Regions from separate parts of the Paenibacillus filicis genome, predicted to be linked through region 1. Evidence: predicted binding sites of a transcription regulator. Region 1 holds the regulator's gene; each other region holds the start of a gene.
The links. The regulator Rex, encoded in region 1, represses fermentation and respiration genes when NADH is low (regulators of the CRP and FNR family bind a similar motif). The targets are predictions, from matches to a motif close to TTGTGAAATATTTCACAA.

Region 1 (9,795 bases):
TCACCATGTTCCTGTCGATGATGCCGAGTCGCGTCAGACCGGAGTCCATCATCGTGCCAACCATTTGCAAGGCCTGCTCAAAATCATTGCGGGAGCCGGTGCTGCGGCCACCGTAGAACATTTCCTCAGCTACCGAGCCGCCTAGTGCAATCATGATCTGCTCCTCAATCTGGGCTTTGGTGTACAAGTATTGGTCCGCCTGCGGATTGTGCCGCACAAAGCCAAGCGCTTTTCCTCTCGGACTCAACGATACTTGGGATACAGAACCCGGACGAACCCGCTCCGCTACAATGGCATGACCGAGCTCATGAAGAGCAACCCGGTCGCGCTCCTCCTTGGTCGACTCGCGGTCCGTCTTCTCTCCGAGCATCACCTTATCGACGGCAAGCGACAGATGCTGCTGGCTGATAGTAGCTGATTCCTCCCGCATCGCGTAGATGGCGGCTTCGTTCATTACACTTTCCAGCTGTGCGCCTGAGAAGTGGAAGGTTTCCTTCGCTATCGCATCCAAATCGACGGTTTCCGCCAGCGGACGCTGCTTGGCATGAATATGAAGAATATGCAGCCGGCCCTTCTTATCAGGCAGCTCCACATCGATATGGCGATCGAACCGGCCCGGACGAAGCAGTGCGCTATCGAGCATCTCCTTGCGGTTGGTCGCTGCAATGATCAGGATGCGCGGGCTTTCGCTCGTATGAATGCCATCCATCTCCGTCAGCAGCTGGTTCAGCGTCTGATCATACTCCCGGTGCTGACCTCCGTCTCGCCGGCCGCCAATTACGTCAATCTCATCGATAAAAATAATCGCGCTCTCCTTCTTCTCCTTGAGCGCACGCGCCTTCGCTTCCTTGAACAGATCACGGATACGGCTAGCGCCAACCCCGACATACATCTCGACGAACTCGCTGCCTGCTGCAGCCATAAATACGGAATTCGTATAATGCGCCGCGGCTTTGGCCATCAGCGTTTTCCCTGTTCCCGGAGGGCCTGTGAGCAGAATCCCTTTCAACGGGCGAATGCCGAGACGCTTAATGTCCTCATAGCGGATCAGGAAATCTAGCGCTTCCTGCAGCTCCCGCTTGGCACGATCTTGACCGCCGATATCGTCGAAAGTCATAAAGACGGGAGCTTTCGCCCTGGACTTCCGCTCCGAGCTCGCTCCCATACCGTTCCGGGCGCGATTCATATAGAAAAAGGTACCCAAAATAACCGTCATAAATACGATGGGGATCATATTGATCCCCACAAAATATAAGAAGGCCAGTACAACTGGCGCCGCACCAATCAAAATCTCCTTGCCATACTTACTCATTAGGCCACACCCCCACCTTCACAGGCGTTCTGGAGAGCATCACATACTTGCTGGCCTGTCCGTCTGTGATCGTAATATAAACAAAGCGATCATCCATCTCGGACACGGCACGGATACCGGAGGCCGGATCAGCCGCTGTACGGGCCTGGAGCGTAACAGGAATCTGTGCATACTGCTTCGTATCCATCGCCTGGGCGACCTCGAACAGCGTGGAAGACCACCATTCATTCAGCTTAGGCGACGGCTCACCGGCAACCTTCAGACGGAGCTCACGGCTGCCGATCACTTGACGGCCTTCATTTTGAACTTGCTGATACACCTCGCGTAAGCTTTTTCCAGCTGTCAGCTTGACCTGAACGTCAACGGCCTCAGCGGATAAATGCGTAGATACAAGCTCAACACCCTGTATACCGGAAACAACTTTCTGAAGCGGGCTTTCCATGGCATAGCTCTGATAAGCGAAATATCCTCCGAACAAGAGCCCCGCACTGATGACTAAACTGAGCAGAACCGGCATAGGACGTATATTCATCTCTAACACTTCACCCTCTCCGAATTAAAAATAGCTGCTATCGCAATCAAACTATGAGTATATCAATTAATCTGTATAGAAAGTATATCATATCTTCTACACGAATTGATCATGTAATGTGTGGCATCTTTGAGAATCACGCCAAAAAACGCCCCGCAGCGCTGAGTTGCCGCGCGTACGGGACGTCGTTGGTCTATTGAATGGTCAGACGCCAAGTATCGATCAGCGTCCCATCATTGAATTGATAGTAGTCGTAAAAGTGCTGTTCCTGCTTCTGCCCCTCAGGTGTGTATGTATAAAATACTTCCCAGATAGGCTTGTCATTTTGAATTCCCGGAATGACGCGCAGAATTTCCGCTGTCGGCTGCCTCGCCTTCACCTTCTCGGCCATTGCCTCGCCGGCTACGCCATTCGCCGCAAGCTCCGAGCGCAGCTCACCTTCACTGCTAATCCATACGTACAGAGGCTGCCCGAGCTTATCCTCTCCGGTGATCACCGTATAAGATTTGTCGCTGGTGAAGGGCTCTACGATCTTGACTTTGGTCAGCGCCGTCTTCTCGTAGGCAGTCGCTACCGCCGCCCGCTGGACCGTCCATTCCGCTCTGGATATCATGTTGTATATCCAGTTCAAACCGACAGCGATCAGAATCAGCGCTGCCGCGGCAGTCAGACTCCACTTCCATTTTTTTTGCAAGGCAGACACCTCTCCGCTCCTAGGAGCTCGTCAAACGCTCGAAGCTTTGCTGAGCTTCAAACTTGATCCGTTCCTCATCCAGTGTGAGGCAAGCACCGGCCTTCACAATCCATTTCCCGTTCACGCATACATCCGTAACGTCTCGCGTATTGGCGGAATACACGACATGCGAGATCAGGTTCGTACGCGGGTAATAATGAGGCTGATCCATGTCCAGAGCGATAAAGTCGGCTCTCATTCCTGCTTTTAGCGCCCCCACATCGTTCAGCCAGATCGAACGGGCTCCATCCAACGTCCCCATACGCAGAGCATCCTCCGCAGCGACGGCGACCGGATCGCCGCTAACTCCCTTGTGAATCAGGGCTGCCAGGCGGATTTCCTCCAGCATATCGAGATTGTTATTGCTTGCCGGACCGTCGGTTCCCAGAGAAACAAGCACACCGGCCTTCAGCAGCTCGGGGACGCGGGCGAAGCCGCTCGCAAGCTTCAGGTTACTGCCGGGATTATGCGATACGCGGACATCGTATTTCTTGAGCACGGCAATTTCCTCGTCGGTCAGATGAACGCCGTGTGCCACGAGTGTCGGTCTGGCGAACACGCCCAGCTTCTCCAGATGCTCGACAGGCCTTGTGCCGTATTGATCCACATTATCCTGTACCTCGCGCGCCGTCTCCGACATATGGATATGAATCGGCACATCAAGATCATGCGCGGCCTGGACGATTCTCTCAATATAATCTGGAGGGCAGGTATAAGGCGCATGCGGCGAAAGCATGGTCGTGATGCGGCCATCTGCTTTCCCGTTCCAGTCTGTAGCGAATTTGACCGCTTCCGCAAGCTTCGCATCCTGTACATCACGCGGACATAACCCGATCACGCCGCGCGTAAGCGAAGCTCTGATCCCGCTCTCTTGGACAGCGAGAGCCACCTCGTTCATATGGTCGTACATATCCACGAAGGTCGTCGTGCCGCCCTTTACCATCTCTAGAATAGATAAGCGGGTTCCGGCCGCGACATCCGCCGCGGTAAACTTGGCCTCCATCGGCCACATTTTCTCCTGCAGCCATAATTGGAGCGCCATATCGTCCCCGTAGCCCCGCAGCAGCGACATCGCCGCATGACCGTGCGTGTTGACGAATCCAGGCAGAAACAGCTTGCCGCGTCCGTCGAAGACTTCATCGAAGGACTCGTCCTCCGCAGGACTGCCCTCCACTACACGGACAATTCGGTCTCCCTCGATGACCATATGTCCTTCAAGCCATGGACGCGTACCGTCCAGGGTAATAAATGTTCCGTTCGCAATCAGCGTTTTTTTCACGGTTTTCGTTCCTTTCCTATACATACAGTCCCGCTTCCAATGTACAATTTCAACGCATAGAAATCAAGCTTTCCCCATTCCGGCGCCTATTCAAGAGCTACATAGAAACGAGTCGGGCAACATAAAATAAGTTTGCCGAAACTATCATTGCATTCCTGTGTTAGGTTATGTTATTTTTAATTTTGTGTGAATTTGCTCCGTTTTTCTACATATTTCTACGTATTAGATGAAGATTTTGTAAAGTACAGATAATATTAGGAGGCGAAAGCCATGCTGTTTACCAAAAAGAACGATACTGATTTTCTGCTGCTGCTGATCAAAGCATCAGAAAACACCCTGCAGGCCGCGCAAACATTCCGCACGGCCATGATGGGGAACGAACCCCCCGCAACCTTTTATCCCCAGCTTCGGGACCTGGAGCACAACGGAGATCAAATCACACACCAAATCTTCAAAGGATTAAACAAGGTGTTCATTACGCCTATCGAGCGCGAGGATATTATGGAGCTAGCCTCGAAGGTGGACGACGTGCTGGACGGCATTGAAGCCTCCATTGCCCGCTTCGACTATTTGAACATTACCTTTACCGATAAATATATGAAGGAATTTTCTGCCGTGCTTGTCGCAAGCTGCCAGCACATCCTGGATGCGATGAAATTGCTATCCAAGAAAAAATATATGCAGCTCACCGAGCATACTGTGCAGATTAACAGCCTCGAGAATGAAGCCGACCGTCTGATGCGCGAAGGCATCCGCGAAATCTTCACCAACCCGAAAGAGCCTTACCATGACTTTAAACTGAAAGAGCTTTATGAACGTCTGGAGCAAACGACTGATGCCTGTGAGGACGTTGCCAACATTTTGGAAGGCGTAGTACTGCGATATTCGTAAGCCGATTGGGAAACGCCCTGCTTGCGGAATCCGCACGGTATGACTTAGGAGGAATTTATGTTAATCACCTTGATAATAGTCGTCGCTCTAGCACTTATATTCGACTTCATTAACGGGTTTCACGATACGGCCAATGCCATTGCCACATCCATTTCGACCAAGGCCCTTTCACCCCGTTTTGCTATTCTTTATGCGGCCGTGCTGAACTTTTTGGGAGCTATTTATTCGTCCGAGGTAGCCAAGACCGTAGGCGGCAGCGTCGCCAATCCGGCAACTATCGAGAACGGTATTTATATCGTCATATCTGCGTTAATCTCCGCGATACTCTGGAACTTGCTGACCTGGTATTACGGAATTCCTTCCTCTTCCTCTCATACGTTGATCGGCTCGCTGGCCGGTGCCGTTATAGCGGGTGCTGGGTTCGGAGCATTGAACTGGTCGGGCTTTAGAGAGATCATCCTGATCCTGATTTTATCTCCCATTATCGCCTTCGCTTCCGGGTTTCTGATCATGTGGATCATCAAGAGAGTCATTATTGCGACCGGCAACGATTCCCGTTCCAAAATGAACCGGACGTTCCGTTCGTTTCAAATCTTATCGGCCGGCCTGCTTTCCTTCTCTCACGGGGGCAATGACGCACAAAAAGCGATGGGGATTATCGTATTTGCACTAGTGACACTCAATGTGCAGGATAACCTGGATGTTCCGCTGTGGGTCAAGCTGTCCGCTGCAACGGCGATGGGCCTTGGGACCTCGATCGGGGGTTGGAAGATCATCAAGACGATGAGCCGCAACCTGCTCAAGATCGAGCCGATCAATGGTTTCGCAGCCGATCTGAACTCATCAATCATCATTCAGACATCGACCCATATGGGTATGCCGCTGTCTACGACGCAAGTCATTTCTTCGTCCATCATCGGTACGGGATCCGTGCTTCGTTTCCATGATGTAAAGTGGGCCACCGTGACAAGAATGATTATGACGTGGTTCATCACGATTCCAATCAGCATGGTGCTCGCGTTTATCATCTACAAAATCGTATTTATGTTCGTGGCATAAAAGCCTGCAAAGCTGGAGCGGCCGTCCTTTGGGACGGTTTTTTTGCGTTTCGGGTCTACATGATCAAGAAGACTATGGCAGCTAAACCAGGTCAAGCCGAAAAGTCCGTACCTCTCGGCACGGACCTGCTCACTTCATTCTGTTTTGTCTAATCCAAATAATAAGCCAAACTCTGCAGCTCGGTCGTAAAGTCAGCGTGATGAACACGGATGTCTCCAGGAACTCTAATAATCACAGGAGCAAAGTTCAGGATCGCCTCCACGCCCGCGTGAACAAACTGGTCGGCTACCTGCTGCGCCTCCACAGCGGGAACCGTGATAATCCCAATGCGCACCTGCAGGGATCGGATCGCCTCAACCAATTCATCCATCGGTTTTACCTTCAGGTTGTTGATGGACTCACCGATCTTGGATGGCTGCGCATCGAAGACGGCTACAATCTTCATATTATCTCTTAAGTAAGCGTTATAATTGCATAGAGCGCGTCCCAGATTGCCTGCCCCTACGAGGGCAACGGGAATAACTTTGTCCAGCTTTAGAATTTGCCGGATTTTCTCGATCAGATAATCGACATCATAGCCGATCCCCTTCTTGCCGAACTCTCCGAAGTAGGCCAGATCCTTCCGGATTTGGGCCGGATTCAAGTCCAGCTTTTGACCGAGATCCTGGGAGGATACGGTCGATATATTTTTTTTGCTGAGCTCATTCAGAAATCGTAAGTAAATAGGCAGCCGGCGAACGACCGCCTCGGAAATTTTAATCGTCTTCATGCTTTCTTCTCCTCCATCCACTGCTTGATACGCGGAACCAATTGACTCGCATTCATATGCTCGATCTTCGGACCCGGCAGCGAATACAGGAAATACTTGCCATAGTTCGTATCGATGACCCGTGTATCGTAGATAATTACGATCCCCTTATCCGAAGCCGTCCGCACCAGCCGGCCGAACCCCTGCTTGAAGCGGATAACAGCCTGCGGCACCGACAGCTTCATGAACGCATTCATATTCCTCTGCTTGAGCTTCTCCGTCTTGGCTTCGACGATCGGATGATTCGGCGGCTGGAAGGGCAGACGAACGATCACCAGCGCGGACAATGCCTCACCGGGTATGTCTACGCCCTCCCAGAAGCTGCTGGTGCCGAGCAATACGCAAGCGGCGCTGCTCTGAAACATCCGCGTCAGCTTACTGCGGTTGCCGCTGTCCACACCCTGGCCCAATACATGGACGCCGAACGGAGCCAGCATGTCCTTCAGCCCGGCATGTACCGTCTTGAGCATCCGGTTCGAGGTGAAGAGCACAAGCATGCGTCCTCTTGTCTCCAGCGCCACCTCGGCTAGGGAAGGAATCAATGCGTCTACATACTCCTTCTCGCCCCCGAGTCCGCTGCGCAGTGTAGGGAAATCCCGCGGAATCGCAACCAGTGCCTGCTCCCGGTAATTGAAGGGCGAGGGAAGCTGCACCGTCTTCAGCTGGCCCCCTGGCTCCGATTCGCGTAATCCGAGCTGCTCGCAGGTATAGTCGAAGGATTTGCCAACGGACAAGGTAGCGGAAGTCAGAATCACACTGTCCTTCGGCTCAAAGAAATGATGGCGCAGCATCGAGCTGACGTCGATTGGAACGGCGCTGAGCTGCAAGGAACGGTTTTTGCCGAACTGTCCGCCCTCCAGCCAGTACACATAGTTATCATCGGGCATCATCATGAAGAAGTGCAGGTCGTCCTTGTGCCTATGCAGCTCCTTCACCGTGCCGGACAGATCGGTGACCAGGCTCTGTACGTCGAACTCGTCCTGCGTTTCCTTGAGCTCCGATACTAGTTTATCCATGCGCTTCAGTGCTTCTCCCGCATGAAGCTGCATGTTTTCCTCCAGCACCTCGAGCTTATCCCAGCCCCGCGGCAGCGATTCCTTCTTGAGGCGCAGCACCAGCGAGCCGCCTTCGGGCTGGGCGGATTCACTCATACGTGCTGTCGAAAGCAGCTGGAACAGCAGCTCATTGAGCTGATCCCATTCCTCCTTCAGCTCGACCAGGTTTTCAACTGCCCGGTCAATATCCGCACTCCAGTTCGCCACCCGAGGGTCCTCTCCCGCTTTCTGCAGCTTGAGACGGAGATTCGACAATTGTCCGGACCTGCTGTCCTTGTACAGCCACTGGAGCGTGCTCAGCAGCGTCTGATAATGCAGCTCGATGCCGAGATGCTTACTGGCCACTTCCTCGAAGTGATGCGCCTCGTCGATAACCAGATGCTTATAAGCAGGCAACAGCCGGTTTTCAGCTTTCATATCTGTAAATAACAGCGAGTGATTCGTGATGACCACATCAGCCGTATTCGCCTGATGACGGGCACGGTGATAGAAGCATTTCTTGAACCAAGGGCAGGCACGGTTCAGGCAGGAATCGGTATCACTCTCCACGGAATGCCAGAACTGCTTGCCTTTGCCCGGAAAGAAGAGCTCCTCTTGGTCGCCATGCTTCGTCTCGCCCAGCCAGACGAGCATCTGTCCTGCCGTCACACGGTCTTCCTTGCCCGACTCGAAGTCCTGGGTATTCAGCTTATGCTCGAACTTGCGCAGACACAAATAATGCCTCCGCCCCTTCAGCACAGATGCCATAAATCCCACCGGGAATAGATCATGAAGCAAGGGGATATCCCGCTCCCTAAGCTGCTCCTGGAGATTGATCGTATGCGTGCTGACAACTACTTTCTTATCATGCTTGAGCCCGTAATATAGAGAGGGAATCAGATAGGCGAGAGATTTGCCCGTACCCGTCCCGGCCTCTACCATCAGATGATGTCCCGCCTCGAACGCATTCTCGACCTCGCTAAGCATCGTGACTTGGGCTTCGCGTTCCTCATACGCCTCGAACCGATTCTTCAGGACGTTTCTCAGTTGTCCGTAGAAGCCCTCGAAGGTTGGGTCCAGCGAAAGCACTTCCTTCTCTTCGCGAACGGGCTCCTCGTCTCCCCAATCTCCAACATTCAGGGCGAATTGGCGGTAATACCGCTCAGAGTCGGGATCAAGAGGCTGATGGAGCTCGCGGTATACGAGCGCTTCATGCAGCAGCCATCCGAGATCGCTGGTTGAATCTGCGAATATCATATCCAGACGCTGTAAGGTCAGCAGCGGCAGCGATTGCAGACGCTCGAGGCAGGTCAGCCAGATCAGCGCCGTCACCTCGGCATCACTATCGGCCTGATGCGGCCGCTCATGCTCGATGCCAAATGCCTGACAAACCATGGTTAATTGAAGACTCGATAAGCCAGGATACAAGATACGGAGCAGATCCATCGTATCGAGCGTCCGGCCGTCGAACGGAAAATAGCCGTTCTCATCCAAAGCCCTCTGGAGAAACGCAAGGTCAAAGCCAACATTATGTGCGACCAAAGCCGCATCCTGTAGCAGCGGTACCATATCCGCTATTACCGTGTCTATACTCGGGGCTTCCCGCACCTGATCGTCATCGATGCCGGTAAGCGATGTAATCGAAGCAGGTATACTTATGCCCGGATTGACGAGGGAAGTATACCTGCCCGTGATTTGCATATCCTCTATGATGAAAAGTCCGACCTGGATAATCCGGTCTGCCGCCGAACTGCCCGTCGTCTCAAAGTCCAAAACCGCAAATTTCATCGGTGCCAAGCTCAATCCCTTCGTTACACGATTCCCTTTAGCATACCATACTGCGGGGAAAAGGAATAGCCGCCAAGCTAAGGAAGCCGCTGCAGATAGCTCTACAGCGGCGGACAAGCGGGACGCATACCCTTCGATTCAAAGTGCAGGCCGCTCTGATCCATGCGGCAAAAGCCCAAATCGATCAATGGCTCGACGCTTGACGGGTCGGTTCGATAAGCCATTGCAAATAATTCGCAGGCTTTATCCATGTTGTTCTGTTGAACCTGAATGCAGCCCATAATATTGAGCGAGATCGCTTTGAGCTGCATATGCTCCGTGAGCTGGGACAGGAACTGAAAGTGCGCATAGCTATCTTC
Region 2 (9,795 bases), on a different contig from region 1:
AGGACATGCTCCAGCCGCCTCGTTCTAATGTACGTTTTCCCATATGTATATACCTCCTCTTAATCCGGCCTGTCAGCCGGAGCCACTACTATCAGTATACCCGATATACCCGCCGGACTGCGATCTGAACCAAAAAAAGAACCGTTCCGGCCGGAACGGTTTGATCTGGGACCTTCCATGCTCGCCTTGCGGGCGTTATACGGTATCATCCTCTCGGAGTACCGCGCCTCCGTTGCTCCGGATCAGGTCAACCACTTCCCGGTAATCGCCTTCCTTGACGTGCGCACTCAGCGCATAGTGGTGCTCACGGTCATCCACGCCATCGTTATTCGCGTCATGGCTGATCCGCTCCGCTTCGTTCAAGCCGACGAACGCAGCAGCCGTTCCTCCTGTGCTTCCGCTCGGATAGGAAGCACCTGCCGCGCCGATTGCCGCATTGCTGGAGCCTACAGCGGCACCGAGCGGAAAGAGCAGCAGACTGTGGTCTGGAGCTTCCTCGATGGCGCCAACCTCAATCTGTTCGATCGGGTAGGTTTGCAGCAGGCTACGGACATGCTCGGCGTCGCTTTCATTGTGGAAATAAGCTTGGATATGCTGGCTCATTAGGGATCGCTCCTTTGTTCGTCGAATGGGTTCTCCTTCTTATTTACCCTAATTCGCTCATTCTTACGCATTGCAGATCCGTTTCCCTGAGAATCCATCGGCTCTTACCCTGTTCGCTAAGACTTGGCTGCAGCAGCCTCCGTGCCTGCCCCAGTGCCAGCTTCAGCCCCTTGCTCGGGCCTCGGCATCGTCGCTGAAGCTCCCTGTAATCCGGCCTCCGTCTGCCTCCGTCTGACCGGGGATATCCACCAGTACACGGCGCCTACGAACAGAGCGCCTCCCACGATATTACCTAACGTCACCGGTATCATATTGTGAAACCAGCCAGCCATGCTGATTGTCTCGGGATGAGGCAGCGCAAGCGCCAGACTGAGTACCGTCATGTTGGCAACACTATGCTCGTATCCCGAAGCGATGAACCCGTAGAGCATCCACCAGATCAGGATCAGCTTGGCCGTCTCGCTCTTGGCTCTCAGCGATGTCCAGATCGCCAAGCATACGAACCAGTTACAGAGAATGCCTCGGAAGAAAAGCTGGCTGTACGGCAGCGACATCTTCTTGGCCGCGGTAGCAAACAACAGATGCTCCGGCCCAATCCCGGCGAAGATCCCGGCTCCAACAATGAGCCCGACCAGAACAAGCGCACCCAGCAGATTGCCCGCATAGCACCAGAACCAGTTGCGAAGCGTATCTTTCCAGGTCGTCGCGCGTGAAAGCGTACTGACCGTGTAATACATATTATTGCCGGTGAACAGCTCCGCACCTGCGAAGATAACCAGAGTCAGGGCCACTCCGAAGGAGACCCCCATTACCATCGAGGTCACCGGGGATTTGATCGCGTATAGCGGAGCTCCGACTGAGAAGATCAGCACGATCCCCAGTCCGACGTATGCGCCAGCCAGCCCGGCAGACAACAGATAACGCAGCAGGCTGCGCTGGAGCAGCTCTTTTTTCTTCATAGCGGTCTGCACGAGTACCTCTACCGAATCCGTGAACATGCCTACCATCCCGCTTTCTATTCGTTAATCTTCAACCCTTCGCTTCCAAGCATTCAGGAACAGTTGCCGGCTGCTTTCCGGCTGCCGCCCCTTATTGTCGCCTATTCTTCTCTCTCCGGCAAGGGGCTTCACAGCTTCATCTTACCTTGTTGCCGCCCTACAGTATGTGAAACTTATCACATATACAGCGCTCTCGTTATAAATCATGCCTCTTCGAGACAACCTACATCTGGAGGTGATCAAGCATGTCAGGAAGAAACAGCAAGCCGAAGAAGAACGGACCGGCCAGCAGCCCGTCTAGACTGGACCAGTATGGCGCCAAGCTGGCTGAAGACACGGTGCCCCGTGATGCAGAAGCCTGCGATACGAACTCCGGACGCAGCTAATGACAGCTCCAAAGCCTTACGGAAAGCTCGGTGTCAGATGACGCCGGGTTTTTTCCTGTTCCTTCCCTAAGTGCCCCCTGTCCGAAGCGGCTCGAGCCCCTGCAAGATTGGCATAGACAAGCACACCCGTACCCTCATATAGTAGAAGGAAGACGAATATAGTAATAGACTCAAGTAGACCCAAATTCAACCAAGTCCCGCTTCCATGTCCATGAAGGAGGTTATCATTGTGAAGTTTCGCCGGATGGCATTCGGAATGGCTTCTTGGCTCGCCTTATCCCTCACCCTTCCGTTGTCCTCCTCCGCTATTCCTGCCGCACCTGCCTTCCCCGATACGGCCCGTCACTGGGGATCGGCCGCCATCGAGTGGGCGGTCAAGCAGCATATCGTTGACGGATATGAAGACAACACCTTCCGTCCCGACCGTAAGGTGTCTGAGCCTGAATTTCTTGCCATGCTGCTGCGCGCCTATCCGATCAAGACAAGCTCCGTTCCGAGCGGAACACCATGGTACCAGCCTTATTACGACATAGCCGGCGCCAATGGATGGACGCTTCAGCGCACCTATGACGCCGACTCCTATAACCGGGGTGCTGTCGCGAGGCTGATCGCTTCCACGCAAAAAGGTTCCCTTAGCTTGAGCGATTCCATCAGCTACTTGCTGAAGAATGGGTTATCGCAAGGCAAAACGGCCGCAACGGTCGAGGGCTACCGTGCAGCCGATCCTCTGTCACGAGCGGAAGCCGTGCAGTTTTTGATGAATATGACATCCAAGGTGTCCCAGCTTCAAGCAGCCGCACCTTCAACCGCTTTATCGAATGCGGGTACCGGCCACAGCCCGGCCGGGGCACCGCCCGCTGGAGAGCCCGTGCGGATCACCGCGGTTTCCGTTCGCGGCATCGCACTGGATGATTCCGCCGCGCAAGTCACGGCCAAGCTCGGGCAGCCTGACCGACAGGACCCGTCAGAGTACGGCTTCACGTGGTACATTTATAATCAGAATTACGCCAATTACGCCCAGATCGGCATCGACGGGGACCGTGTCGTCGCACTCTACTCCCCCTCCGATAACTGGCATACGGACAGAGGCGTTCAGGACGGAGTCGACAAGAGCACCGTGGAGCGCCAATACGGCAAGCCGTTGGCATACATCGTGAAGGACAACACCCGGTACATGCTGAATTACGGCAAAGGCGAATACGGCACTTACGAGATCGCCGGGGCTTATGTGACCTTCTTCTATGACCTGCACCGCAGCGATGTCGTTACCGGCCTCCAGGTGATCGGCGGAGCGGCGGAGCAAGCGATGGCTTCAATGTACCCCAAAGGAAGCGATGCATTGAGAAAGGCCTATGAGCTCCAATCGTTCGATCTGGCTAATGCTTCACGGGTCAAGCTCGGCTTCGATCCCTTCACCTGGGCCGAGGACATCAGCTCCACCGCCCGCAAGCATAGCGGAGACATGGCCAAGCAGGGTTACTTCGACCATAAGAACAAAGCCGGACAAAGTCCGTTCGACCGAATGAAGCAGGACGGCATCACCTTCAGTGCGGCTGCCGAGAATATTGCTGCCGGACAATCCAGCGCGATCTTCTCGCATCACGGCTGGATGAACTCATCGGGACACCGCTCCAACCTGCTCGGCGGTACAAGCCGGCTGGGCGTAGGCGTGGCCTTCGGCGGCAAGATGAATGTGTACTACACGCAGAACTTTTATTCGCCTTAAGCCATGCCGTTCGCATATCAGCTGTACAGAAAAACGCCTTCCGCTCCCAAGCTTGCGCTGACGGGCAGAAGGCGTTTGGTTGTTGACGGCATCATGGAGGCTGGTTTGAAAACCGCCTGCTTACTGCTTCTCGATGGATTCAAATAAAAACGATTGACCATTGCGGTAAAACCTCGGATCATATAAGCCGAGCTGCTTCTCGTCATCGACAATGACTACGAATGGAGACCATTCGTACAGAGTTTTGGCTGCAGGATTATTCGTGAACAGGCGATCCAGGTCCGCACCGTCCTGCGATGTCAGACGCTCGACCGGCTGAAGCCCCGTCCAGAGCGAGCCTTTCTTCAGTTCAACCTGCTCGCCCGACTTGCCGATGACGGTGAACACTCCCGGGATGAAATCAGCCGACAGTGCAACCTGCTCATATTCCCCGGAAGCCTGCTTGTACAGCGCATAGCCCTGAGCCGACTGGACCGCGACATGCAGAACCATCAGCAGCCAGACCACACGGTAAATCCGGTAGCTCCGCCGTCCATCGCCGTACCGTTTCTTCCGGCTGCGGGCCCACAGCCATCCTGCCAGCATAATGACCCAGAAGGTCAGGTCCACGATCGGCACCGTGCCGTACGTAATCCGGACGGTCGAGAATGGCTCCAGATACCCGGTCCCCCAGGCGTTGAACAGATCGCTCGTATCATGAATGAACACCGCGAGCGTCCCTAATCCGGCAAACAGCCAGCCCTTGGTTCCCCATATCCAGCGGACGATGAGCGCGATCAGCGCTCCCCACACGGGCACGAGGAATATAGAGTGCGTCAGCCCGCGATGCCACATCTGATAGCGGCCTGCCGTATCCCACCACGACGAGATGACGTCGATATCCGGAATCTGCGAGCCGGCTACAGCTGTAAAAAACAGCGCCTGCTTCTCCTTGCGGCTAAGTCTTTCTTTATTAACGGCCCCATACAGAGCCAATCCGAATAAAGTATGTGTGATCGTATCCATCCTGGCAGATCCTCCCGGCTAACTTGTGCTCCCGCAGCTTTTTCTCGGCCACGGTCAGCCCCCTTATAATCCGGCTCTTATACGGATACCGCCAAGCGGTCTCCAGAAGTCCGAACAACAATCGTGAACGTAAACTTGGTCCCCTTTCCCTGTACGGATTCTACCTGAATCTGCCCCTCCATCAGCTCAACGAGACGCTTGCAGATGGCGAGCCCGAGTCCCGTGCCCCCATGCTTGCGCGCGGAGGAATCATGCTGGTGAAACGGCTGAAACAAATGAGGGATATACGAATCGGGAATTCCGGTACCGGTATCGCGAACCGTACATTCCAGCTGCAGCCGCTCCCCTTCCCGGTGCTTTTGCCGAATCCGGATGTCCACGGTCCCCTCCTCGGTAAATTTAACTGCATTGCTGATCAGATTAATCAGAATCTGGCGAATACGTCCCTCATCCCCGAGCAGCAGCTCCGGCACCGCCGGGTCGAGCAGCCAGTGGATTTCCAGGCTGCGCTGCCGGATCTCCGGCCGGAACAGCTGCAGCGTATCCTCCATCGTCCGCTGAAGACTGAACGGGTCCTGATGCAGGCTGACCTTGTCATGCTCCAGCTTGGAGAAGTCCAGTACCTCATTGATGACCTGGGTCAGCCCCCGGCCGCTTTTCACCATGATGGCGACGTACTCCCGCTGTTCCTCCGTGAGCGGCGTTTCCAGCAGCAGCTCGCTCATGCCGATCACGCCATTGAGCGGAGTGCGGATCTCGTGGCTCATAATCGCCAGAAACTCGCTTTTCATACGGGCAGCCCGCTCCGCTTCGAGCTTGGCCTGAACGAGCTGCTTCTCAGCCTTCTTCTGTTCGGTAATGTCTTTGGATATCGTATATATATCGACAATTTTGCCATCGGCTATCATCGGTACAATCGTCGTGCTGAGAATGATCTCATGCCCGGCTCTGTGCCTAATGGAGAACTCCACCGTCTGTGGAGAGCCCTGCAGCACCTTAGCGAAGCAGCTGCGTATTTTGTAGCTTTCGCGGCGGTTGACGAACTGTGAGAATGACCTTCCCGCATAGCTGCCTGAGTCATAGCCGGTGATGCGCTCGGCTGCAGGGTTCGTCCGCAGCAGCCGTCCATTCGGATCGAACAGGCAGACCATATCGGGGTTATGCTCGAAGATGGAGTCATACCGCTGCTTGTTCCATTCCGCCATGCGCAGGGCAAGTCTGCGGTCCAGATACTGGGTAAGCGCAATCAATAGCATACTGAGCAGAGCTGCTGCTCCGATCCAGCTGGCCAGCCGCATCTCATCCCTGCCGGGGATCAGCTCCGTCTGGTTCAGCTCGCCGGCGAACGAGAAGTGGGCAGCCAGCATGCCCGTATAATGCATGCCCGCGATCGCCGCCCCGAGTGCCAGCGCTCCGGCCAGCCGCTTGGAGGGTGTCGCCTGACGCCCTGATCGCCGGTATCGGGCGGAGGCGTACAATACCGCGAACGATAAGCCGCATGCGATAGCCACCGACAGCACGACGAGATAAGGGGTATAGGATAGCTGCGCTGCTGTCCGCATCCCAGCCATCCCGACATAGTGCATTCCGGCGATCGCCGAGCCGATCAGCGCGCCCCCGCCCAGAAACTTCGCGCCGGACGGGGCCTTTCCTGCGGTGACGGTCATCGCCGCTCCGGATGCCCCCACAGCAAATAATAAGGATAAGGCCATATAGAGAGGATCATAGTGAACGGAAACCGGGAGCTGGAAGGCGAGCATCCCGATCAAATGCGTGGACCAGATGCCCATCCCCAGGGTCACAGCCCCCAGTACAATCCAGGATGCCCTGCCTCGGCCCTGAAAGGACCAAACACGTTCGGCCAGTGCTAATGACGCATACGAAGCAACGAAAGCAACGAGTAAGGATAAGGCAACCAGCGGCAGGCTATAGGTTTCATGCAGGTGTTCCATTCGTTCACCTCGATTTCACTTGATGAAGACGCCGCCGAACGGCAGCGCTTCCCTCAGCACGCGGCGAAGCAGGGTATCCTGTCGCAAACCCGCTTCGAAGTTGCGGTCCCTGGCAGCCGGCTGAATCAGAACCTTGCCGGTGCCTTTCATTTCCCAATGGTAATTCATCTGCTGGCTGGCGAGCGGATTGCCGTAGACGGCGAGCCGCATCTCGGCGCGTTCCGGGAAGGCGACCAGACAGCCCGTATCCACATACACCGGGCGCTCTGGATGCAGGTTCAGCTCGCAGAGCGTCCCAGTGGAGACGAGACCGAGCAAGCCGCCTCCGGAAAATCTCATTCTCACCCAATCCTGGGTGACGAGCGCCTGCTTCACCCGCTGGAAGCGGCTCTCCAGCTTCATCTGCCCGTCATACAGCAAGACGTGCCGGATATCGAACAGCAGATCGCTATGTACAGGCAGCTCAACCGCCTTGAATTGGAAGCCTGCCGGTACTCCAAGTATAAAGGTCGCAGGCCCCGTGATTCGCGATTCGATCCAGCGCTTCTTCCGGTATATACCGGACAGATTCAGCAGCCGGTCCTCCCGCCCCTGGGACGGTCCCTCAAAGGCAATAATTCGCTGCGGATGCAGCACATGGGCGGCTTCCCCCTGCTCCAGCGTGATGGCAGCCGCTTGACCGTCAGCAGCGGAGCCCTCGACCCGGGCGTTCATTCGGGCCCTCCGGGTACGCCACGGCGCCCCCTCCGCCATAATACGAAGCGAAATAGGCGGGTCAAGGCGAAATACAGCAGCGCCAGCGCTCCGGCTGTCAGCGCCGTCCAGGCAATCTGCCGGTTACGCACCATCTGGGCCTGGCGGGCATCCTCCAACTGGCCGAGCGCATGCTCCAGCTGCTCATTGCGCCCTCTCAGCTCTTCGTTCTCACGGAGCAGCTTGTTTTGCGTGTCCTGGAATCGTCTGGCCGCTTCCTCGGACCGGGCCAACGCGTCTTCCATCTGCCGCCGGCTTTGCTCGAGCTGCTGTACGGCATCCTCATATTGATTCTGCAGCTGACCGACTTGTTCCGGCAGGCTATATATATCCTTAATACGGTCGATGACTCCTGCTTCAGCAGCGTTCGCGGGCAGAACTAGCAGCAGCGCCAGACAAATCCAGCCCATACGGCCACCCGTTCGTGCCCAACTCGTCTGCGGTTGTTTTCTCCATGCGCGCATGCCAGTCCTCCCTTGGGCGAATTGCCGTAGTGCCGGACGCCTGTGTGATGTCTTCCTTTTATTGTACAAGCTATCCAGCCAAAATGAAACTCTTCCTTCTGGCAAGAAACGGGAGAAAAGTGAAAAAACTGCGATCCCAGCCGCTATGAGCAGCCCAGGAACCGCAGTCCTCCGGTCATTCTATCGCTGGTCGCCCGATATCGGGGCAGGGCCATTGTAAACGCTCTCCAAGAGCTTAAATTGAAAGTTAAAGCAATTGCAGCCGATTCAAATAATCGAAAGCCGACTCCACCAACCGCATCCAACCAATCATGGCTAGCCAAAGGGGAATGCTTAGCATGACTCCAAAAAACAAACCGACAGATAATCTTCCTTCCATGGTTTCATGCCTCCTCTTTCCTGCGTTTTTTCTCCATTAAAGCTATCCAGGTGAATGCGGATCAACCTTGCGGCCCACGAAGAAAACGGACGATGGGATGGATGCTTCGTCTTTCTATTATATGATGAAAGCGCTATATATTGCACTTTATTTTTCAGAATTATTTGAATATCTACTTTGTGAAAATAATCACTTCGCAGGCTCCGAAGCGTGGCGTATACTGACCGTGTACAGACATCCAAGAAAGCTGGGATTCGCGATGAACGAGCAGTTGACGAAAGCCGACACTTATTTTCTTAATACCCGTTTTTCTCTCATTGTACTCGTCGTGATTGGGAACATGCTGGTTCCATTGTTCACGACCCACACGGAAGCCCAGGCCATCGTCACCGCGATCTTTATGTTCCATATGCCTGTGTTCGTACTGGTCACGGGCTATTTCTCCAAAGGCTTCCCGCAGCATCCAAGAGTCGGAGCTGTGCTGCTGAAAATCGTCTGCCAGTACGTGCTATTCCAAAGTATATACTCCACATTAGACTATGCCTTCTTCCGGACAGAGGGTGTCATTTATTCCTTCTGGGCTCCCTACTGGATGCTCTGGTTCCTCTTCAGTCACCTGTGCTGGAAGGTGCTGCTTCTGCTATTCTCCCGCCTGAAGCATCCGCTGGCCGCGGCGCTTTTGCTCGGTCTCGCGGCAGGCTATCTGCCGGTAGACGGGATCTGGCTGAGCTTCAGTCGCACGCTGGTGTTCTTTCCTTTCTTCCTGGCTGGCTATTACATTCGCCCTGATCTGCTGCTTCAAGTGAGAAGCCGGCACAGCGTCAGACTGCTCGCGGCCGCGATGCTTGCAGCGGCTTGCGCGCTGACCGGCTCAGGCATCCTAAGCCTGCCGCTCGATTGGCTGATGTCGGCGCGCACGTACAGCAGCCTCCAGCATACGGAGTGGTATGCGGCTGTCTACCGTCTCGGGCTTTATGGGGTGCAGGCGGTCACCGCCACCGCTTTCCTAATGCTGCAGCCTGTAAGAGAAGGCAAATGGGCCGAGATGGGTGGACGCACGCTTTATGTCTTTCTGCTGCACGGCTTATGCCTGAAGCTGCTGGCGGCCGCGGGCTTATACCAGTTGACCAACAATGATCTCCTGCTGATCGGGCTGGTGATTGTTACAGCCATTACGCTGACGCTGCTGCTATCCCACCCGCAGGTGAAGGCTCTCACGCATAGCGTGATTGACCCGGAGCCCGAGCTCTGGTTGCGCAAGCTGAAACCAATGCGACGGCGCACGTTGTAGAGGCGGAGGCTTGTATGAGGACCGGATAGCTGCCTCGCAGGCTGCTTACCCGTAGATCAAGGACCAATCGGTGCACTTCCCCGTCTGGTCCTTTGCTTTTTCCGGCTGAGTCGAAGTAAAATCTGCAGCTTTACACTATTTTTACTTCTTTTGGAGTAAAATAGATGGTGTGGCTTATCATCTGCCGGAAGGAGTGGATTCACTCATGTTCGTAAGCCCCAGTAAAGGTCATGTCACG
Region 3 (9,795 bases), on a different contig from region 1:
CCAGCGCCCGGTACAACCGGACCCGCAGGGCGGACAATATGCCCAGCGCGGCATGATGACCGGCGAGCCGCTCCCCGTATTGCAGAACAGCCTTGCTGAATCCAAAGGTGCGGACGAGCACTATCGGCACATAGACCATTAATACATTTTCCGGCCTCAAGGCCGAGCGGGAGATCAAGTACCCGGAGGTGAACAAAAGAGCCGCCGCACACCCTATAGCTAGGGTACCCATGACAGCGGCAAAGGCGAACCAGCCCTTGAACTTGCCCCTCTTACTCACGATGCTTCCTCCTCCTTCTTGCCCGCAGCCAGCCGATAGTAAACGCCCCGGCTTTCCAGCAGCTGCTCATGCATGCCGGCTTCGACAAGCCTTCCCTCGTGCATCACCCATATCCAGTCCATCTCTTGCATCCAGTGCAGCCGGTGAGTAGCTAAGAACACTTTCTTCTGCCCGAACACGGACAGCATCGTCTGCTTCAGCTCCCACTCCGTCTCCATATCCAGATGTGCCGTCGGCTCGTCCAGCAGCAGGACCGGGCGGCTGCCGAGCAGCGCCCTAGCCAGAGCCACCCGTTGGGCCTGCCCCCCGCTAAGCGCACGGCCCCCTTCGCCGATCCTCTCCCCGCTGCCCAGCGGGAACTGATCGACCAGATCGCGCAAGCCTACGGCGTCGATCGCCTGATCCACCTCGGCCTTCGTCGCTTCCGGCTCGTAGAAGCGGATATTGTCAGCCACGGATTGGCTGAACAGATACGGATGCTGCGGGATATAAGCGATCTGCCGCTGCCATACTTCCATCCCGCCGTCGGCGGCAGATTGTCCGTCGACCAGCAGCTTCCCGGCGTCCGGGGCGAGGAAGCCTCCGAGCACATGCAGCAGCGTAGACTTCCCGGCGCCGCTGGCGCCCACGATGCCCACCTTGCGGACATGATCCGGCAGGCTCGCCGTTACCTCCCGCAATAGCGAGCGGCCTTCATCTCCCGCCACACAGATACCGCTCAAGGTCAGGCTGTGGAAGCCCTCCTGCTCGGCATCCCGGTGTTGATTTCCTTCCCCCTTAACATCGGTATCGGGCTCCGGGGGAGTACGCATCAAGTGACGGATCGCGGTCCAAGCCTCCTTGCCGTCCAGCGAAGCGTGGTAGTCTGAACCCAGCATCCGGACCGGGACAAAGTACTCGGGTGCGATCAGCAGCACGGCCAGCGCCATCTCCAGCCCCAGGCTGCCGTTGATCAGCCGCAGGCCCAGCCCTACCGCCACAAAGGCCACGGACAGCATGCTGAAAAAATCCAGCGCAAACGTGGACAGGAAGGCCACGCGCAGAGTACGCATCGTAGCCGCACGGTATTGGCCGCTCACCTTCTCCACCGTCTTGCCGTGCGCCCGGCTTCGCCCCAGGAACCTCAGGGTCTCCAGACCCCTCAACGAGTCGGTAAAATGATGGGCCAGCCTGCCATACGACTGCCACTGCTTATCTGCTTGCTTGCGCGCCGCCAAGCCCAGCAGAATGAAGAACCCGATGAGCACCGGCATCGCCGCTGTCAGGATCAGCCCGGATATCACATCCAGGCTGTACACGGCGATCAGCAGGATCGCCGTCACGATGCCCATATCCAGCATACGCGTGATCGCCGTATCCAGGTAATTGCGAACCCGGTCGACGCCTTCCAGCGCCAGCGTGACCAGTCTGCCGCTGCCCTGCCTGGCGGCCTGGCCCGGTCCTGCCTGAAATAAAGCCGCGAGCAGCTCCTGCCGGAGCGACTGGGCCGATACATCGGCAAACCGGCCCGCAACTCGCTTCTGCAGCCAGACGATCGTATGCCGGGCGACCCACGCGCCGGCAAACAGCAGAAGAGCCTGGGTGGCTTCCGATGCCGCGCGCCCCTCGAACAGGGCAGACACTGCCTTGGCCAGCAGCAGAGCCTGCCCGACGACAGCAGCTCCTTGCAGAAGGGATAGTCCGGCCAGCAGCATCATTACCGGACGAATGCCCTTCAGCGCAAGCCATCGTCTGTCCATCAGTACTCCAGGTGGTCCTTCTCATGGACCCGCTTGTGAAAGACGAAGTAGCTCCAGGCTTGGTAGGCCAGCACAAAAGGCAAGATGCATGCTGCGACAATCGTCATCGCCTTGAGCGTATAAGCGCTGGATGCTGCGTTAACCAGGGTTAGATCATAAGCCGGATCGAGCGAGCTGATCATCAGCCTCGGGAATAGACCTGCAAACATCGCCCCGAACAGCAGCAGAATGAGCGCTCCGGTCATCCCGAAAGCCCAGCCTTCCCTGCGGCTCCGCAAAAATCGGAAGGCCAGGAATAGGGCGATGACGCCCAGGATCAGCGCAGGAACCAGCACGGCTGCTCTGCGTTCGAACAGGTCCGTGGCCCCGTACGTCCAGACCGCAAGTACAGCCAGACATACCGTCAGAGCGGGCAGCAGCTTCAAGGCCATGAGCCGGGATCGCTCGCGCAAATCACCTGTCGTCCGCAGGGACAGGAAGGTAAGCCCGTGCAGCAGGCACAGACCGACCACCGTGATGCCTGCCCATAGGGTGTACCCATTCACCATGTCGGAGAAGGAGGCATGCATCTCCCTATCAGCGCCGATCGGAACGCCCCGGATCACCCCGGCAAACAGCATACCGAATAACAGAGGCGGTACGCTGCTGCCGATGAGGATGGCCGCGTCCCAGGTCTTTTTCCACAGTGCTCCCTCCAGCTTGCCCCGGAACTCGAATGCCACGCCTCGTGCGATCAGCGCCAGTAAAATCAAGGTCAATAGCATATAATAGCCGCTGAACATCGTCGCATACCAATGAGGAAACGCTGCGAACATGGAGCCGGCAGCCGTGATCAGCCAAACTTCATTCGCGTCCCAGAACGGGCCGATCGTATTGATGATGACCCGCTGCTGGCTGTCATTGCGCGCCAGTAACCGGGTGGCCATCCCGACGCCAAAGTCGAACCCCTCCAGAAAGAAAAAGCCGGTAAACAACATCGCGATCAGCACAAACCATAATTCATTGAGCGACATGGCGATTATCCTCCTGTTCGAACGGATCATGAAGCTGTACTTCCTCGTGAGCATGGCCATCAGGGCCTTTTCGTGCCGTGCGGGCGAATAAATACGCCAAAATTCCTAGTAATACCAGATAAATACCGGAGAATGCAAGGAGCGAAGTCCAGATCTGCGCCGCTGACACGCTTGGTGAGACCGAATCCTCCGTACGCAGCAGTCCGAATACCGTCCATGGCTGACGCCCGATCTCCGTCATGATCCACCCTGCCGTATTCCCGATGAAAGGCAGCGATATCGCCGCCATCATAAGCTGCATATAACGCTTATTGGGCAGTTCCAGCTTCTTGCGAAACGCTAGGTAAGCCCCGTACAGGCTGAGCAAAATCATGGCGCTTCCGCTGCCGACCATAATCCGGAAGCTCCAGAAGGTCGTGCGGACCGGCGGGATATAGTTGCCGGGACCGTAGGACTGCTCATACTGCGCCTGCAAGTCCTTCATGCCAGGCACAGAGCCGGAGAACTTGCTGTAAGACAGGAAGCTGAGCAGATACGGAACCTTGACCTCAAGGCTGTTTTGCTGATTCCGGGCATCAATAGCCGCGACCACCGTCCAGGGAGCAGGGTCGGCGCTCGTCTCCCATAAGCCTTCGCTCGCCGCCATTTTCATCGGCTGGGTCTCCACCAGATATTGCGCCTGACCATGCCCGAACTGGGCGATGGCGAGTGATGAGATCAGAGCGACCGTGATGCCCAGCTTGAAGGATGGGATAAAAAACTCCGTTTCCTCCTTCCTCAATAGCTTCCAGGCGCTGATCCCCGCCACGAGAAAAGCTCCTGTCGCAAAGGCGGCGAACAAGGTGTGGGGAAATTCCCATAGCAGTTGTCCGTTGGTCAGCAGCGCCCAGATATCCGTCATCTCCGCCCGTCCGTTGTTGATCGTATAGCCGACAGGACGCTGCATGAAGGAGTTGGCAGCCAGTATCCAGAGCGCGGACAACATCGTACCGACCGTGACCAGCCACATACAAGCCAGATGCAGTCCCTTGGACAGCCTCTCCCAGCCGAACACCCAGAGGCCGATGAAGGTAGATTCGAGGAAAAAAGCCAGTAGTGCTTCAATCGCCAGCGGTGTGCCGAATACATCGCCCACAAACCTGGAGAAGTCCGACCAGTTCATGCCAAATTGAAACTCCTGTAGAATACCGGTCACGATTCCGACGGCGAAGTTAATCAGAAGAAAGGTCCCCCAAAACTTGGCCATCTTCTTGTAAAGCTCCTTCTTCTTCACCACATACATCGTTTCCATGATCGCGACCAGAAGGGACAAGCCAATCGAGATCGGGACAAACACAAAATGAAAGATCGTAGTCAAAGCGAACTGCAGACGGGCCAAATCAACGATGTCCATAACGAGCTCCCTTCATTTTTCGGGTTTTATTTGAATCCATGAAGTCCAGGAAGCCGTAACATTCATAATTAATGTGAAATTATTCACGTGAAATAAATCACAAATAAAATGTGAAAATGTTCACAATATGAGTTGCAGTCTCCCGCTGTATGCATGTTTCGGCAGAAACTCCGGGATGACTACCCGGGCCCATTGCTTCATGGCTCCTATGCTCCTTATTATACCGGATGGAAATAAGGTGCATATAGCCCTAACGGGGGGTTATCGTGTCAAAGCCGTGTCTCTCTATTGACGAGAGTGTGAACTACGTCACAGCGCAATCAGCCGGCTATATGCTTCCTAGCCTCTAGCGATTCGCTTCGATATAGACGAACCCACCGCATACATCCTGCGAGGAATCGGTTACCGTATTCATCACGATGACTGGAAACGGATGCGCAAAAGTTTCTGCAGCGCTGCACCCTTTTTTGCGAATAAGACGTCCAATATATAGGAATAGAAAGAATTGGAAAAGGGGTGCTTTCATGCCTTTTCGTTGCTCTAGCTGTCGGCTTCTAGCAATTCTCTTAGCTTCTACCGCCTTGACGGGCGCCTCCCTGTCTCTGAATCCGGACGCTTCCGCTCAGGAGGCCAAGGCTTCGTTCCCGGCCTTCCCCGTCGCAGTAAACGGGGTGTTCACGGATCAGCGTCATAGCGAATATCCGGCGCTGCTGTACCGCGAGATGATTTATTTCCCGATGACTTGGCACTATGCTTCGGCCCTCGGACTAACTGTCGATTGGAGCGAGCAGGATGGACTGTCGGTCGCGTCTAGCTCCGGTTGCAATCCGCTCATACAAGATCTGACAGCGGAAGGCAATCTGGACGGAGCGGGCGATGCCACTCTAACTCTGGCTCCCTTCCCTATTAAGGTAAACGGGAAGTCGATCATCAACCAAGAGGAACCCTACCCGGTTCTACTGTACCGGAACATCGTCTATTTTCCGATGACCTGGTCATTTACCCGGGAGGCGTTCGGCTGGACGACCTCTTGGGACGATAAGCGGGGATTTGGCATCCGCTCCTGCGCGGAACCCTCATCTGCCACTCAGACTCATCAGGATCGGCTCAATATTGCCAGTGGCGGACAGCTCGCTGTGAAGGACGGTTGGGTTTACCAAAACCCGTTAGCCTTGATCAAGTCCAGACCGGACGGCTCGGAGCAGACCCAGCTGTCGGACGACCAGGCCTTATCGATCAACGTTGTCGGAGACTGGCTATACTACATCGCCTTCGATAATTGGAAGAAAAATTCCATTTACAAAATGCGTACCGACGGTTCCGACAGAACCCTTGTCTCGGATAAAGATGCCCGACACTTGTGGGTGCAGGGCGACTGGATATATGATATGGCTGACGGCCTGAATCGGAGGAGAACAGACGGCACAGACGAGCAGAAGCTGCTTGACGATAAGGATCTGAGGGAGTATTTCCTCTCGAACGACCGGCTCTACGTCCTGAAGGGAGAGGACGGACAACGCGGACTGTATGTGATGAACTTGGACGGGTCCGAAGCGAGGAAGCTACATGATGGGGTTACAAGCTTCATCCTCATCGATGACTGGATCTATTATGTCAGCCAGGATAAACAGCTCTACAAGATGAACGCCGACGGCTCAGTACATATCCTGCTGCATGAAACTACCCGCCCGCCGCTTGGGAAGATGAACTACCGGGACGGCTGGCTGTACTACGTCAGCGGAGGCTTCGGCATCGCTGGATCGGCTTCTGTCGAGCGCATCAGGATCGATGGCTCCGCGCGAGAAGCTTTGTTTGAAGCACGGGCTACCGCGCTGTATATCGCAGGCGATGAGATATATTTCCCCCATTGGGATATGGGTGACCGCACGCTGTACCATACCAAGTTGCCCTGACCGGCCCGTCGGCTTCGGAACGGTCATAATGTACCGATCAGAGATTGAATGAACAACAAGACCAACAAGCCGCGGGGACAACGTGGCTTGTTGGTCTTGTTGGCTTCACAAAGCGCTACCTCGCTTCGCTCCGCCTACTCATTAATGCTCGGCTTGCCGTGGACCACCTCGCCTTGGCGAGGCTCCAGTCCTCGTTCCCACTTGATTCTCAGTGATTTGCCGCTGAACAGATCCACATGATCCGATACCTGCACATGCAGGTGAGGCTCGCTGGAATTGCCCGAGTTGCCGCACAGGCCGATCAGGTCGCCCTTGGCGACGAGGTCGCCGACCTTGACGGTGGCAGAGCCCTTCTTCAGATGAGCGAGGAAGCTGTACGTGCCATCGCCATGATCGATCACGACCATATTGCCGGCAGGGACATCCGGATTCATGGTGCCGACCGGCTCATTATCGGGAATATCGTTCACGACATGCGCCACTCTTCCGTCGCGTGGAGCCGTAACCTTTTGCCCGAAGGCATAGTAGCTTTCATTCTTGAAAGGATCGCCGTCATACGAGTAACCGTCCCGGATCTGAATCCAATCGTAGGCATACCGCTGTTCTTTCACTTCGTAATGATAATTGGAGAGCACATTCTCTCCGCCCCAGAATACGAGCCAGTCCCCCTCGACCGGGAGACTGAACTCCTGCTGGGTGAAGGCCATATCCGTCTGCGGGAATTGCTTCAACGGGACCATCTGCAGTCCGGCGATGATGCCGTCCGGACCGAGTTGAGCGATCAGTCCCTTCGTTCCCTCTGGATTTGCCCACGTGATGTAACGGCCTCCGTTGACCTTCAGATCCGAGTTCGGATTCCATGTCTTGACATCGCTGCTGAAGGATTGAACGGCCTTCGCGAAGTCCGCTGCCGAGATCATCTCCCTGAATGGCTCGCTGGTTTGGTTGTATACCTGGTCATACTCCTGGCGAATGAGCGCCTCTGCGATCTCCTCCGCCTGAATGACGGAGCTACCTGCTCCTGTCCGCATGCCTGATGAAGTTTCCACGGGGGGTTCCTCCTTATTCTGCAGTTGAGTATGCCCGCCCAAGCCCAGTAATAGAAGCCCAGCGGTCGCAACCTTGATCCAAAGCATAATCATGGTACTCCTCCTTTGGATGTTAGTTTCTATACCTACTATACAAGTCCCAGCTTAACCTCAAGGAAACATGAGCTTACGTGAGGCTTAATTATAATCCGGTAAAATTAAGCTGTCGTTAAGATTCGCTCCCATGCTCGCCCCTTCAAAGCGTGGTACACTAGAAGCAGTGTGAAATAGGACACCCAAGGGAGAAAGCTGCCATGAACGACGCCTCCATCCTGTTAGTCGACGATGAACAGGCTATCCTCCAGCTGCTGGAGACTGTTTTATTGAAAGAGGGCTTTACTAAAATTGATAAGGTAAGAACCGCAGAGGCTGCCATACAGGCCTGTGAGGCTAAGCCGTACGATGTCATCGTGCTCGATGTCATGCTGCCGAATATGAGCGGGATCGAGGCATGTCCCTTTATCCGCCGGGCAACAGACGCTCCTATTCTGTTTCTAAGCGCCCGCTCGAGTGATTTTGACAAGCTGACCGGCTTTGCCGTAGGCGGAGATGATTATGTAACGAAGCCGTTTAACCCGCTGGAGATCGTGGCCCGCATCAAATCGCTGCTGAGGCGTACAGGCAAACCGACTGCGGAGGTGGCGGCACCAGGCAACATCTACTCGTTCGGACGATTCCAGGTGAATGAAACGGCCGCCGAATTGATCGTCGAAGGTCAGCAGGTCCCCTGCCCTTCCCTGGTATTTCAGCTGCTGCTGTTTCTGTGCAAGCATCCCAACCGGCTGTTTACCAAGACGGAGCTGTACGAACGGGTATGGGGAGGGAACAGTCTCAGCGACGATAACACCATCATGGTTCATATTCATCGCATTCGCGAGCGGATCGAGGTCGATCCGTCCAAGCCCGAATATATCGTGAATGTCAGGGGACTGGGGTATAAGCTGGTGAAAAAGGAGCAAGGCTTTGAATATTAGATGGCGCATTGCCCGGCGATTGATTCTGTGGCTTCTGGTCATGGGGCTGGTTCTGCTGAGCCTAGCGGCAGTCGCCATGATCTGGAGCTCGGAGAGGCTGACACGGCTCGAAGCAGCCCGGCAGTTCGAGAGCATCGGCTTGTATCGGCTCGTGCAAACTCTTCAAACCAAAGGCGGCAGCACTCAGTATGCACCTGAGCTGCTGGAGCAGGTCCGGGAGAGCGGAGGCTGGCTGCAGCAGATTGACACACATGGACAGGTTACGGAATCCTTCTTCACGCCCTCCGACGTCCCGTCCTCGTATGGCCCTGGGGAACTGACGGCCTATTGGCTGGGTAAGGCTCCTTTTCCCTATCAATTGTACCTGTGGATCCAGGATAAAGACGGAGTGAGATACACGTTGCTCTACGGCAAGCCGCCGGAGCGGGATATCCTGCTCCGTCAGCTGGCGGAGCAAAGCGTACAGCAAGGACATGAGCTCCAGGTTCCGGAACAGCTGAGGGAACGGCTAGAGCGTGAGGGAAGCTGGCTGCAGCTTCTAGATGCGGGCGGCATCGAGCTGGCATCGTTCAATCGTCCGAAGGAAGCGATCACCAGCTTCTCCATCCAGGAGATGGCGCTTCGCTCGATCTATCCGGACCGGTATAATACCAAGCTGACCCTCCATCATGACCAGCCAGCAGGACACACCTGGGCGCTCAGCTCCCCCCTGCCGGGGACCAAACCCGGCCAGCAGCCTCTGGTTGTTCCAGAATACCGGGTGCTCATTCTGGGCATCGGGATGCTGGTAGCGGCCTCCATGCTGACATTTATGGCGTTAGCCTACGGCTTCGGGCATCAGGTTGGCTCTCCCATCCTGCATATCATGAATTGGCTGCGCATGCTGGCCGAAGGCCGGTATGAGGAGCCGGGCGGAGCGGGCAGGCGGCCCCAGAGCCTCAACCGCCGCGGACAGCGCAAGCGCAAATACTTGATCTACCGGGATGTTCTGGATTCGCTGGATAGACTCACGCATACTCTGCACAGCGACCGGCGGTTTCGCGAAGAAACGCAGCGCCTGCGCGACGAATGGATTGCCGGCGTCTCCCATGATTTGAAGACACCGCTGTCGTCGATCAAGGGCTATGCGCATATGCTGGAGAGCCCTACCTATGAATGGTCGGCGGCGGAGGTCCGTTCCTTTGGAAAAATTATGCTGGATAAAGCCTCTCACCTCGAAGGACTGATCGGTGACCTGACGCTGACTTACCAGCTCCGCCACGGCGTGGAGGCTCCCTCTCTGGAGACGATCAATATGAACGAGTACCTCCCCGAGGCACTGCGCGAGGCCAGCCATCCACCGTTCGTGAACGCAGCCGCCGTGCACTTTATTCCGGCCGAAGGACCTGTCCATCT

Region 2: WMW72_RS33780 (formate/nitrite transporter family protein) is a predicted target of Rex. The motif match lies at 1,766-1,783, and genes of this name have one in related genera.
Region 3: WMW72_RS32665 (cytochrome ubiquinol oxidase subunit I) is a predicted target of Rex. The motif match lies at 4,534-4,551, and genes of this name have one in related genera.

The regions. Positions count from the first base shown of each region.
Region 1 is NZ_JBBPCC010000002.1:392,003-401,797, forward strand. Features, by position in the region: gene WMW72_RS05425 (AAA family ATPase) at 1-1,312, opposite strand, end outside; gene WMW72_RS05430 (hypothetical protein) at 1,305-1,844, opposite strand; gene WMW72_RS05435 (cell wall elongation regulator TseB-like domain-containing protein) at 2,038-2,547, opposite strand; gene WMW72_RS05440 (amidohydrolase) at 2,558-3,856, opposite strand; gene WMW72_RS05445 (DUF47 domain-containing protein) at 4,127-4,747, shown strand; gene WMW72_RS05450 (inorganic phosphate transporter) at 4,805-5,806, shown strand; gene WMW72_RS05455 (redox-sensing transcriptional repressor Rex) at 5,955-6,575, opposite strand; gene dinG (ATP-dependent DNA helicase DinG) at 6,572-9,436, opposite strand; gene WMW72_RS05465 (tetratricopeptide repeat protein) at 9,538-9,795, opposite strand, start outside.
Region 2 is NZ_JBBPCC010000037.1:7,570-17,364, forward strand. Features, by position in the region: gene WMW72_RS33770 (alpha/beta fold hydrolase) at 1-43, opposite strand, end outside; gene WMW72_RS33775 (hypothetical protein) at 196-603, opposite strand; gene WMW72_RS33780 (formate/nitrite transporter family protein) at 720-1,601, opposite strand; gene WMW72_RS33785 (hypothetical protein) at 1,847-1,987, shown strand; gene WMW72_RS33790 (CAP-associated domain-containing protein) at 2,217-3,713, shown strand; gene WMW72_RS33795 (metal-dependent hydrolase) at 3,834-4,718, opposite strand; gene WMW72_RS33800 (MHYT domain-containing protein) at 4,796-6,670, opposite strand; gene WMW72_RS33805 (AIM24 family protein) at 6,686-7,384, opposite strand; gene WMW72_RS33810 (hypothetical protein) at 7,381-7,887, opposite strand; gene WMW72_RS33815 (hypothetical protein) at 8,135-8,266, opposite strand; gene WMW72_RS33820 (acyltransferase family protein) at 8,526-9,557, shown strand; gene WMW72_RS33825 (ribonuclease H-like YkuK family protein) at 9,763-9,795, shown strand, end outside.
Region 3 is NZ_JBBPCC010000033.1:37,686-47,480, reverse strand. Features, by position in the region: gene cydC (thiol reductant ABC exporter subunit CydC) at 1-232, opposite strand, end outside; gene cydD (thiol reductant ABC exporter subunit CydD) at 277-2,019, opposite strand; gene cydB (cytochrome d ubiquinol oxidase subunit II) at 2,019-3,032, opposite strand; gene WMW72_RS32665 (cytochrome ubiquinol oxidase subunit I) at 3,019-4,425, opposite strand; gene WMW72_RS32660 (DUF5050 domain-containing protein) at 5,007-6,338, shown strand; gene WMW72_RS32655 (M23 family metallopeptidase) at 6,473-7,480, opposite strand; gene WMW72_RS32650 (response regulator transcription factor) at 7,681-8,400, shown strand; gene WMW72_RS32645 (sensor histidine kinase) at 8,390-9,795, shown strand, end outside.